DNA from 3 places in the Methylophaga thalassica genome. Region 3 is predicted to be linked to each of the others. Evidence: riboswitches for the same ligand, from Rfam matches in the RefSeq annotation. Region 3 holds a riboswitch; each other region holds the start of a gene.
What was found. Region 3 has a riboswitch for cyclic di-GMP ahead of QQL60_RS02540 (hypothetical protein). Riboswitches for the same ligand answer to the same signal wherever they lie in the genome.
Positions count from the first base shown of each region.

Region 1: linked by a shared signal. The riboswitch ahead of QQL60_RS07610 (PEP-CTERM sorting domain-containing protein) and the one ahead of QQL60_RS02540 (hypothetical protein) in region 3 are both predicted to bind cyclic di-GMP.
Region 2: linked by a shared signal. The riboswitch ahead of QQL60_RS08605 (hypothetical protein) and the one ahead of QQL60_RS02540 (hypothetical protein) in region 3 are both predicted to bind cyclic di-GMP.

Region 1 is NZ_BSND01000005.1:83,507-87,743, reverse strand. It holds gene rpiA (ribose-5-phosphate isomerase RpiA) at 1-58, shown strand, start outside; gene QQL60_RS07620 (peroxiredoxin) at 124-639, opposite strand; gene QQL60_RS07615 (Gfo/Idh/MocA family protein) at 801-1,811, shown strand; gene QQL60_RS07610 (PEP-CTERM sorting domain-containing protein) at 1,874-2,626, opposite strand; cyclic di-GMP riboswitch class I at 2,653-2,741, opposite strand; cyclic di-GMP riboswitch class I at 3,128-3,210, shown strand; gene QQL60_RS07605 (hypothetical protein) at 3,237-3,731, shown strand; gene QQL60_RS07600 (PA0069 family radical SAM protein) at 3,824-4,237, opposite strand, start outside.
Region 2 is NZ_BSND01000005.1:299,529-303,765, forward strand. It holds gene QQL60_RS08590 (porin family protein) at 1-155, opposite strand, end outside; gene QQL60_RS08595 (polysaccharide biosynthesis/export family protein) at 179-730, opposite strand; gene QQL60_RS08600 (hypothetical protein) at 859-1,377, opposite strand; cyclic di-GMP riboswitch class I at 1,413-1,491, opposite strand; gene QQL60_RS08605 (hypothetical protein) at 1,676-2,164, opposite strand; cyclic di-GMP riboswitch class I at 2,202-2,288, opposite strand; gene QQL60_RS08610 (undecaprenyl-phosphate glucose phosphotransferase) at 2,518-3,927, opposite strand; gene QQL60_RS08615 (DHH family phosphoesterase) at 4,001-4,237, opposite strand, start outside.
Region 3 is NZ_BSND01000003.1:497,956-502,192, reverse strand. It holds gene mepM (murein DD-endopeptidase MepM) at 53-1,444, shown strand; gene QQL60_RS02545 (thioredoxin family protein) at 1,450-1,788, opposite strand; gene QQL60_RS02540 (hypothetical protein) at 1,970-2,509, opposite strand; cyclic di-GMP riboswitch class I at 2,527-2,613, opposite strand; gene QQL60_RS02535 (hypothetical protein) at 2,773-3,000, opposite strand; gene QQL60_RS02530 (hypothetical protein) at 3,006-3,611, opposite strand; gene QQL60_RS02525 (hypothetical protein) at 3,782-4,147, opposite strand.

The sequences.
Region 1 (4,237 bases), on a different contig from region 3:
CACCGCATCAGCCATTTTTATTGGCGGTGAATCTGAGGTGGAAGAACACTGGCGATAACGTTAGCCATCAGTGAATGAGAAAGGGGAGTGAAACTCCCCCAACTCAAACATTTGTGATGTTGCTTAGGATTTTTTTAGTTCATCCAAAATGGTTTCTGCTTTAGATTTACCAAACTCGCCTGAGCCTTCAACGCCGATATAAGTCACCACACCATCTTTCAGGATGCAGGCAAAGCGATAACAACGTACACCCATTCCTCCGGCAGTTAAGTCTCTATCTAAGCCCATGGCTTTGGTCAGCTCGGCACTACCATCAGCCATCATTCTGACCTTGCCTTCATTATTTACTTGTCGGCCCCAGGCGCCCATGACAAAAGCATCGTTAACAGCCATGCACCAGATTTCATCGGCGCCAGCCGCTTTGATCTCATCTGCTAATCGGATAAAGCCAGGTAAGTGTTCTTCAGAGCAGAGCGGGGTGAATGCACCCGGAACACCGAAAAGAACAATGGTTTTTCCTTCAGTCAATGATTGAACATTCTGTGGTTGAGGGTTGACAGGGCAGCCACTGCTCGCTGAAAAATCAACACACTCAGAAAGTGTCGCTGCGGGAATTTTCTGTCCAACTTCGATTGTCATAATTGCTCCTTAATCCGTTATTTTTATTTACAGGGTGTCTAGCATAAGGCAATCGCTAACAGATAAAAACACTATGAAACATGCGGTTTTATGAGTTTGGAATTGTGCTGTTGAGTCGATATCATGGTAAACACTAAATTGAATTAAAGGGATATAAACACATGGCTGAAAAACAATTACGCTGGGGAATTTTAGGTGCTGCTCGTGTTAACGAAAAACTACTGCCCGCTATTGTTGAAGCAGCTAATGCGGAGCTGATAGCTATTGCCAGTCGTCGTCCTGGGGCGGCGGCAGAAGTTTTGCAAAAACTGGCACCACAACAAACGGCGGTAGAAACGCTGGATGATCCGGAAGCATTACTTTCTCATCCAAATATTGATGCCATCTATCTACCGATGTCGAATGAAGAACATGCCGAGTGGGCACTCAAAGCCATCAATCATGGTAAACATGTACTGATCGAAAAACCTATGGCGCTGACAGTAGCCGATATTGACGCCATTGAAGCCGCTGCAAAAGCAAATAATGTAACAGTCATGGAAGGCTTTATGTATATCTTCCATCCTCAGCATGAGCATGTAAGACAGTTAATTAATGACGGCAAGGTCGGTGACGTGCGTACGGTAAAAACGGCGTTTGCATTCCCTATGAAACCGGCGCGAATGTATCGTATTGACCGTGACATCAATGATGGTGGCGGCGCTATGTGGGATATTGGTCCTTACGCCATTCATACGGCAAGATTGTGGTTTGATAATGAGCCTGTCGCTGCTATGGCAATGGCTAAGCTTAATGACAGTGGTGCTGATGTCAGCTTAAGTGGCGTGTTTGATTTTGCGGATGGTAAGTTTGCTCACTTTGAAATGAGCTTTGAACATGCCAGACGTAGCGAATATGAGATTATTGGTACCAAAGGTGGCATTAAATGCCACACGGTTTGGCAACCTGAAACGGAAGAAGCAACCATAAGCTGGTGGAATGAGAATGAAGAACAAACCGTATCAATTCCAAAAGCCAATCACTTTAATCTGGAAATAGAGTATTTCTCTGATTGCATCTTAGAGGGGAAAGCCCCCAAACTGACATTAGCTGATGCCAGAAATAATTGTGCTGCGATTTGTGCCGCGCTTGCTTCGGTGAGGGAAGGGAAAAAAATTCACTTATCTGGTTAGCGTTTGACCGTTATTAATAAAAAAGCCGTGGGAGAACACCACGGCTTTTTTATTGTTCAAGTTTATTTTACTCTGCGGCGAAGGCCCATAAAACCTAAGAGAGCTGGTGCAAACATAAATGCTGCAGCTGGAACCGGTACTTCTGATGGAACATTAACTTCTTCAATCCCCGCGTATAAAACACTTTGTTGACTGTAGTTGTAAAAACCAAAAGAACCATTACTGAACGTGCCTGCAATGCTTAATTCTTTAATACCGTTTACGAACACTTCGACTAAAGAGGATGTAAATATAATGTCAAAGTCGTATGTGGTGTTATCTAACCAACCTGTATTACCTAGATTGGTTGCACGGGCTAACTCGGTGACATTATTCGTTGGATTGTGAGCCCAAGCCCCTGAGTTATCTCCTAACTGTCCACTTACACTGGATATTGCAAGGCCTTTTTTTGCTGTACCAAAATAAGACTGATCAGCTTGTTTCCAGTCTATAAGCAGATAATCAGCCGATGAATTTGTTAGATCGTTATTGTTATAGCCTAATACAAATCCAATAAAATCATCGTCAGAAGTTGTTTGAACAGTAATTTGTCCTGATAATGCTGTACCTTGGCTATTTTTATTATTGTGGAATACAGTAGGGGCGTTATTAAGCGTTTGCTTTACCGCATTATTGCCCGTCTGTAATACCCAGTTTCCATTTCCATTGGCTTGCCAGGATGATAAGTCGACAGGTTGGGGGGCTGCCAGTAACTGTGTTGAGATTGAACATAAAGCTAGGGTTGTCAGAATGATTGTTTTCGCATATCTACGCATGACATTTTCCTTTAATAATTAAGTGAAAATGCAACTCAGCCATCTCAACTAAGTACATCAGCCGAGATCTGTAGCTTTCCGTACTTGGCTCGCACCAAGGTTGGCTCCGATAATTACGTGGCTGATGATAAAATCAGCACACATAATCATAGTCCTAAGAAGATTTTTAAGGAATAGCGAATGTCAATAATTTTTACAAATATTAACAAAAGTAATATTCCAAAGGTGCAAAAAAGACTTAGTGGGGGAATTGTTTGTTTTTTTATTGAGTTTTATATATCTAGATCGGGTTGAGAATCACGCTATGTTTCATTCTTACATAAGATAATTCATAACCAGTTCACATATTTATTGTGATACCTATCACGTGATCACATTAATGCTGTGAGTGATATCTCAAATTTGACTACTTGATGTGGTTAGCATGTCTCTTGATTTGTAATATCAAGTCGTCTGAATGGTTCAGACAAACGCATTATTAAATGTCTTAATAATGTAATTTTTTTATAAAGCCAAACTCGTCGTGAGGCGGGGTCGGAAAGCCACGGGTCTCTGGTTTGATTGGAGATGGCTGGGTTGCATTGCTTCATATATTAAATAGGAATTTATTATGAAAAAAGCGATGCTATTTGTTGTAGCTCTTTTGTTTTCGGTCGGTGTTAATGCCGCTACGTTATCTATGTCTGGTGCTGGTTCTTCTTTTGACCAGGATGTTGATGTATCAAACGGTAGTGTAGTTTTAGGTGGTGGCACTGTAAGTGAAGGACCTGGTACATGGTTCTCATACTTTGATGTTAGTACAGACTCAGATACGGCTGTTAAAATTGAGTGGTCGTTTAATCCTACTAGTTCATTAGCAGGTGCGACATTACGATTTTATAACGGTGTTGAAGAAAAGCTGTTTAACATTACCGGTGACTTTAGTTTTACAGCAATGATTTACCAAGGGTACACAGCATGGGTTGACATCAAGGATGCAACTAGAAATGTATTTAAATATGATGTTTCTGTGTCAGCTGTGCCAGTACCTGCTGCGTTGTTTTTATTCGCACCAGCCCTATTAGGTTTCTTGGGTCTGCGTAGAAAAACAGCAGTAGCTGCATAAAACTTGAAGTAAAAAATCAAGTTAACAATTGTTAGTTAGATTGAAAGGGGAACTTCGGTTCCCCTTTTTTATGGCTAATAAATATTTTCTTTTTAAAACAAGCTCATTTGCTTTGTTGGTTTATGAAATAAGTCGGTTCTCAGAACCGCTGGAGACTTGTTTAATGAGTATTTCTTGACCGCAACTTCGAATCGTTTTTTGATCATTTCTGCATAGAGCCCCTGACCTTCAAGTCTGTAACCAAACCTGGGATCATTTGTTTTGCCATTTCTGGAGTCTTTAATACGATTCATGACATGCTCTGCCTTGTCAGGATAATGAGTATGTAGCCAATCATTAAAGAGGGGGCTGACCTCTCTTGGTAATCTAACGAAAATATAGTCTATATTTTCAGCCCCTGCTTGTGCCGAAGCATCAATAATATTTTCTAGTTCTGTATCCGTCAGAACAGGAATGACTGGAGCAATAAGAACAGATACAGGTATTCCATTTGCCTTCAATGTCTC
Region 2 (4,237 bases), on a different contig from region 3:
ATATTTAAACTGAAATCACCCTTTTTATTTTCCCTGAGTAATTCGTTATCGTCGTATTTAAATCCAGGGTCAGCATTAAAGTCAATCCCCCATTCCGCAGCATATCCTTGCCCGACTACCGATAATAATATTGCTAGAGATAAAGTTCTTTTCATTAAATATCTGCCACAACCACAAGCTAAGGAACAATCATCACATCACCACTCTCTAGAGTGATGTTTGTCTTCAATTCTTTACCTTTTTTTATCTCAGCGTATTTTACGGGCAGAACTTGTTGCTTAGTTCCATCTCTACGAAGCACAATAATATTGTTCTCTTCTGCGTAAGGCGATAATCCACCCGCTAAACTCAGAGCTTGCATGGCATCTAAAGGTTGATTCATCACAAATGAACCTGGGTTAAGTACTTTTCCTAAAATATGGACCCTATTGCCTTCAACATTAGTGACAGAAACTGTAACAACCGGATCAGCCAAGTATTCGTTGAGTTTTTTAGTTAATTCTTCTTCTACCTCTGCCACCGTTTTATCTTTAGCGACAACTTCCCCTGCTAGTGGAAAGGTAATAACACCATCAGGTAAAACCGTTACTTGTTTTTGCAAAGATTCTTCATTCCATACAGAAATGTCTAAAACGTCTCCTGAATTTAACAAATAACGTTCGGCAGCAAATACGGATGAAGAAAACAGTGAAACGAAGACAATACAGAATAAAATGAAGCGTTTTGGCATGAGGAAAATCCTTATCTATAAATGACATTCAATTTTGATATTAACACTCTATTTTTCAAAAAAAAAGGGAGCTTTTGCTCCCTTTCAATTTGTGACAGTTAAGTTACTGTTAACTTAAATCTTAATTCTTATGCAGCAACTGCTGATTTTCTTCTAAGCCCCAAGAAACCTAATAAGGCAGGAGCAAACAAGAATAATGCTGCTGGTACTGGTACAGCAGATACTGACACATCGTATTTTAAGATGTTAGAGGCTGCATCAATAATATCTAAACCGTAGAAAACGTTCGCAGCTAAAAATGCAGTGAAACTAAAATCACCAGTGATAACAAAGGTTTGTGCACCTGGTAAGTAACTACCGTTAGGGCCGGTGATTTCTCCGAATTTTACTGTTGCGCCTGTTAAAGCTGTGAATGGATTGAAAGACCATTCAATTTTCACGTTGGTAGCTGTATCAGAGGTAAGATCAAATTGTGAATACCAGTTACCAACCTCACCTACAGTACCACCAGCGAGTACAGTACTGTTGTTATTTACATCAACAGATTGTGTTGCGCCACTTGATCCGATACCAGTAAGAGTTAATGTGGCGGCATTGACACCAACCGAAAACATGAGAGCTACTAAAAATAGCATCGCCTTTTTCATAATAAACTTCCTTATGCATAAGTTGAAAAAACAAGCAATGCAACCCAGCCATCTTTAAATTAAAGATCTGTGGCTTTCCGACCCCGCCTCACGACGAGTTTGGCTTTTGTTAAATTACCATATCCATAAGATATGATAATCACCTATCTGACTTTGTCAGATGAGTGAATGATATGGAGCATTGTCCACCCGTGTCTATTGTACCTTGGTACAATTTTGCTATTGGAATTTAAAATCAATTCGCTAATGAATATAAAAAAGGGAGCCTAAGCTCCCTTTTTTATCAAAAACATTGTTTTTATGCTGCAACAGCTGTTTTTCTACGCAGACCCAAAAAGCCTAATAAAGCAGGGGCAAACAAGAATAATGCGGCTGGAACAGGTACTGCAGATACTGAAACGTCATATTTAACTACGCCTGATGTCGCATCAATGATACTCAGGATGTAGCTAGTACCTGCTGTCAACATAGCTGTGAAGCTGAAGTCTTCAGTAATTGCATATGACACAGTGTCACCCAATGTAGCAAAAACTAATGTTGCACCTTTAATTGCAGGGTTAAATGACCATGCGATTACAACAGGTGTATCTGTGTCAGTAGTTAATGAGAACGCTGAACTCCAAGTACTTTTCTTAGAGACAGTACCACCAGCTAAAACAACTGAGCTGCCAGATAAATCAACACTTTGACTTGCGTTAGTTGAACCAGCTTCAGTCAGAGATAACGTCGCGGCGTTAACACTTACTGAAAACAATAAAGCTACGATAAATAGCATCGCTTTTTTCATAATAATTTCCTTATGCATAAGAATTCGAAAAAACAAGCAATGCAACCCAGCCATCTTTAAAATATAGCATTAAAGATCTGTGGCTTTCCGACCCCGCCTCACGACGAGTTTGGCTTTAATTACACAACATCAAACACGTCGACATTGTGTAAGACCAGATATGATCTTGCTACAAAGCCATCACCGTTGATGTCTATTGTTCTGATTGCTATTAAGATACTTATGATAACTAGTATTATCTAGTGTATATGCTTTACACCGATACCTTAACAGTATGTATATAATACTGTGTCTCAAGGTAAGTAACAAGTATATTTAGTAAGTAACATTACTAATTAAAACTAAACGGGCAATTAATAGGCATTTTTACCGACAAACCCTTTGAACAGCGTTAAAAAAATAATCTCAAGATCTAGTAATAGCGACCAGTTCTGAATATATTTGAGATCATAATGCACACGTCCCTGCATTTTATCCAATGTATCTGTTTCACCTCTAAAACCATTTATTTGTGCTAGTCCGGTAATGCCCGGCTTAACTTTATGCCTCAGCATATATCCCTGAATCTGTGCGCGATATTGCTCATTATGCGCTACAGCGTGTGGCCGTGGTCCAACGATGGACATCGACCCACCCAGAGAGTTAAAAAATTGTGGAAGCTCGTCAAGTGAGGTTCTACGCAGGAAACCACCAAAAGGCGTAATTCGGCTGTCATTCTTCTGAGCTTGCGTGACTTTTTCACCATCTTCCGTGACAGTCATTGTACGGAATTTCCATACTTTAATTTTTTCACCATCCACACCATAACGGGTCTGTTTGAAAAATACAGGTCCTTTAGATGTGAACTTCACCCCAGCTGCAATAATCAACATGGGTATAGCGATAATCATCAGAATAATGGAGCTGAGGATAATATCCTCTAATCGTTTCAATATACTATCGATACCAGCAAAGGGCGTTTCATAAACTGAAATAGCCGTAATGCCCTGATAATCCACCCAACGTGAATTAAGAAGATTGAACGTGAACAAGTCTGGTACTAAGTATACTGAGGCGGTGCTGTCTGCCAATAGCTCGGTTATATGCCGTATTCTATGCTCTGCTGACATAGCAAGAGTGATATACACCGTATCCACTTTACCTGCTTTACAGTCCTCAATCAGCTGATTGAAATCACCCACGTTTTTGTTGGTGACGACTAAGTTAGGTTCCGTTTCGACACGTTTTTGTGAGCGGTCATCGTAATAACCTACCAGCCTGAATCCTGACCAGTCCATTTCATTAAATGCACGCTCCAGACGTTTTCCCAAAGTTGTTTCACCAACGATAGCAACGTTTCTGGTGTTGACTCCGCGAGCCCGGAGAATTGCCAACGATGTTCTCACAATGGCATGCCAGGAAATTAATTCAATTGGCGTCAATAAAAACCATAAAAAAACAAAGCTATCCAGATAACTACCAGAGTGAATGAAAAAGATATCAATCATTACCAGAATGAAAACACTGGTAAACCATGAAAACATAACTGCCGAAACTTCTTCTCTCAATGCAGTGCCTCGCCATGAACGATAAGCATCTTGAGATTCGGCAAAAAAGTTAAACAATAGAATAGCGAATAAGAGACTCCATATATAAAGGACATCCCATCCCGCCTTAAAAATATCAAATAAGGCTAAAAAGGTAAGCAGGATAATGCCACTATCAATCAGGCGTGATATCGCATTAATTTTTGCATCATACTGTCTTATCCTGCCTTGAGCCATTTGTTCCTTTTTACCTTATTAGTATTTATTGATATTAAGTAACATCTATACCTTAAGTATAAATGATGCGGGATTAATTCGCTTCGCTCTTATAATAGCTTTCAAGAACAGAGATTAATTTAGGCAACTCATCTTCTTTCAAGCAGTTAATACCTGCAGCAGCTTTTCTACCTCCCCCAGTGTCAAATTGACCTGCAATATAATCAGCTCCTTCTTGACGTATTTTGGGTGCTCTTATGCTTACCACATAAGCAGATGAATCAGGTATTTCAGTGAGAATTAAATGTGCTCGCGAGGGATACTGATTGCT
Region 3 (4,237 bases):
AATTCATTATATGATATATTCCCAGCTATTTTTTTGATCATGAATATTCGTTATGAAGCAAATCCCACCTAGTCCATATGCTAAGCCTGTAACCCTTGTCGGACTCATCATTTTATTGATTGCTCTTCTTAACTATTTCTTTAGTGATAAGCCAGGTGACAATGCTGAAGTAACAGAAATAACATCAGATAACAGTAAGCCTGCTGAAATAGCTGCAAATGATAGTTCGAGTCATACAGATAATAATCACATCACTGATGAGAACTCACAGCCAGTTTCTGTTGAGCCTGTAGAGCCTCAACCTCAGGATATACGCTATACGGTAAAAGACGGCGATAGTCTTGAAACGATATTCAATCAGTTAAACATTCCTATCAATACGCTCTACAACATACTCGAAGCCGATGAAGCGTATCTCGATGCAGATGTCTTACATCCTGACCAGCAACTTATCTTTACTTTAGACAAAGAACACAACCTCACCGAGTTAGCCCTGGTGGTTGATCCCAAAAAGACGGTCATTTATCAAAGAAGTGATGACAACAACTTCATTCACGATGAGAAATTAACACCCACATCATGGCAAACAGAAGTGTTAAAAGGCACGATTGAAGGCAGTTTTTATCTTTCTGCTGTCGATGCTGGCCTAACTGATAAAACCATCATGACAGTGAGAAAATTACTGCAAAGCAAAATTAATTTCCGCCGAGATCTGCGTGCTGGTGATGAATTCCAGGTGGTGATGGAACGAGAAACCATCGATGACACGCCTATTGGCAATAACACCGTTGTTGCTATCCGTTTTAATGGTAAGAAAGTGGACCTAAGTGCTTATCTGCACACCGATGGCATTTACTACGATAAAAATGGTGAGAACCTCACACCGGCACTGCTCCGCTATCCGACAGAAAAACGGTTCAGAATCAGCTCTTCTTTTAATCCTCGACGTTTAAACCCTGTCACCAAAAGAGTCTCACCTCATAACGGTGTTGATTTCGCCACACCTGTTGGCACTAAAGTTATCTCAACAGGTGATGGTGTCGTATTGCGTGTTGCAACACATCGCTATGCAGGAAAATATGTGGTGATTAAAGAGTTTGGCGCCTTCTCGACGAGATACCTGCACCTGAGCAAAATTCTTGTTCGCAAAGGGCAAAAAGTATCGCGTGGTCAAGTCATTGCATTGTCAGGTAACACTGGGAGAAGTACCGGCCCACATTTACATTATGAACTGCACATCAATGACAAACCCGTTAACCCCATCACCGCCAAAATACCGATGCTGAAATCTATACCCAAAACGGAAATGGCGGTTTATCAGAAACATATTAAAAATCTTGATGATCTGATGTCTGGTAAAGCAATTGTTACAGCAGGCGGGCTTGAATGGTTGAATGAATGGTTAATGCGAGACGAGAAAGTGAAAAAAACATCCACTATGTAACAACATCAGTTGCGTTTTGACATTAAGTCACGAACCTCGTCAGCACGTAATGGCCGCACCAAGCGGCCTACTTCCTGACCATCATGCAGTAGTATCAATGTTGGCCACAGCTTAACCTTAAACCCACGGCCCAGTCGTTTGCCCTTGCCGTCATAGATTTTGATATGGCTCAGATCCGCATGCTCATTAACGACTTCAGTTATGGCCGCACTTGCTGCCTGACAATGTCCACACCAGGGCGCACCAAACTCAAGTAATACCTTTCCTGGCAATTCGCTTGTTTGTTCAAAGGTTAATGTTTCTTCTGCATAGCCTGAGTTGGCATCGGGCTGATCCATGTTCATATAATTAACTCTTGGGGGTGAATGACGATCATCTCTACACCAACGTCGTGAATATTATTCTCTAGACTTTAAAGTAAACGGCTCATTTGCCATATCATCTTGCCATATATTTCAATCAGGCAATAAAAAAGCCGTAATGAACTTAATCATTACGGCTTTTATCGGTTTAACAGTTTGTGTATTAAGCGACTGTTTTTTGAGCTTTACGACGTAAGCCCATGAAACCTAATAATGCAGGAGCAAATAAGAACGCTGCAGCAGGAACTGGCACAGCTGACACGTTTAATGACATGCCGCCGATGTTGTCACCGTAATTACTGTCATTGATGAAGAACTGAACTGTGGCATCTGATAACAGTGTAAATGTTGCACCAAGCGCATTCAGCAGTGCTAAATCCGCTGTCTTATATCTATTAGTATCACTAGTGATGATGTTAGTGGTACCAGACGGTGTAGTGAATGAGTAGTTGTTAACCCAGCCTTTAGAACAACCTGTACCATCAGCACTACAACCTTGAACTTTACCCCAAGCATTCCACGCTGTGTATGTATCATCTTTGAATGGGCTTATTGAATAAGTACCTGCTTTCAGGTTTAGCTCAACAGCATTTGAACTAGTATTAGTTTTTGCATCAAGGTGGACAGTTGCTGCATTAGCAGTCAACGGCGCCATGATTAATAATCCAAGTGCAATTAATAGATTTTTGCTAAATAACTTCATTACATAAGCCTTTGTTGTTGTGCAACCCAGCCATCTTTATCCACTACTCATAAAGACCTGAAGCTTTCCGTACTTGGCTCACACCAAGGTTGGCTTTATTGATGAATCAATTTATTACAGGTATAGAATAAATCGCTTTTATATCTCAAACAATTGTACCTTGGTACTAGAAAGCACAGACAAACGTCGGTTTTGGCGATTTACGGCATTAAGATTGCCCCATCGACATCAATCTGAACGGGCAAAGCTGGTCAGGAATACAACTATGTATCAAGTAGATAAATCAAACTCAGCACGACAATAACGTAGCAAGCTAAAGTGAAAAATGACCAAAACCAGAGAGCGAGTAGTCCCGACTTTTCCTCACCATAAGAGAGATTCTCAATAAAGATGGCTTCTTGCATCCGCCTGGCAATGAAGTGCATCGCCACCACAGCAAACAAAAACTGAATCAACGCTGGCACCCAACTCAGAACCGTCGCGCTTATCACTATTACTATCCATTATTCTCACGTGGGTGGAGCTCTGACTCTATCCACTGCGCGACTTCTTGTTTGTCTTTACGCTTTACCATCTGCCTCGTGTTGATGTCTTTTGGATAAACGCAAGTGCCGGTATTGTGCTTCAACACAAATGCGCGCTTCGCCCCAACAGGGTGTTTACTTGGCGCATGAATTACCGCCGCTCTTAACTCCAGGCACTCAACGTCTTCCAGTGAAGCGTTTAAACCTATTTCATTTTGAGTCTTTTGAATAATGTCTTGAAACGTACCCAAAATCAGATAACCGCCATTCAGCAATGGTCCTTGACGCAATGTTTGCTGCACATCCTGCTCGGTCACATTAATACGTTCAAACTCCGTCACAGCAAGCTTATGCTCTTCCCCGGACGTCATTTTTATCACGGCTTGTACGCACACCACATGAACAGGTCGCTCCCCCATATTCACTAATAAACATAAAGCATCGGGGTTTTCATTTTGAGCATGGTGAAAAATAAGATATGGCCGATTATTACGGCGATATTGACTAAGAATTAACTGTAGATAGACAAGCCAGATAATGGCCATAACAGCAGAGCTGACGGGACCAATATAATCCATAAACTCTCCTCCTCAGTGGGAAATTGATGTTTAGACGAGTACAGACTGAGAACTCAGTGATGAGTTTCATTTAGTAAATTGATGAGGTGTATGAGTCAGTAACGAATTGCAAGAAATCAAGAAGGTCCGATTTTTACACTGACCCTAAATATCAGGTTTTGTAGACCTTGTTATCTAGCAACTAGATTAAAAACAGCCATTAACGTCAGAGCTAAGAATAAGTGAGCAAAAACGTACACGCCAAAAGGTATAGCTATTGCTTGCCAGTTTTTTAGAGTTAGATATTTAGGAATGATAAGAGCAAACGCCACTGCAGTAATTACAGTTGCCCAGCCACTAAGAATTGGAATGGTAAGCGCCAGTGATACACGTATGAAAAGCAAAAGACCGGTAAACAGTAATGATAGAAAAACACTTCTTTTTAGCAGTTCTTCTTTTACATTAAGTAAACGTAAGACAACATAAAATCCGACTATTGAGTATGGAAATAGTGAAATTGTAGCTATTAACAATTGTTTGTGTGATAGAACATCCATATTCTTTTATACCCAACGATCTGGTTAAGTAGCGACGCACTTATTGCGTCGTCTCAAGTGAGCGTAACGAACGTACTTGAAGCGCTTGTT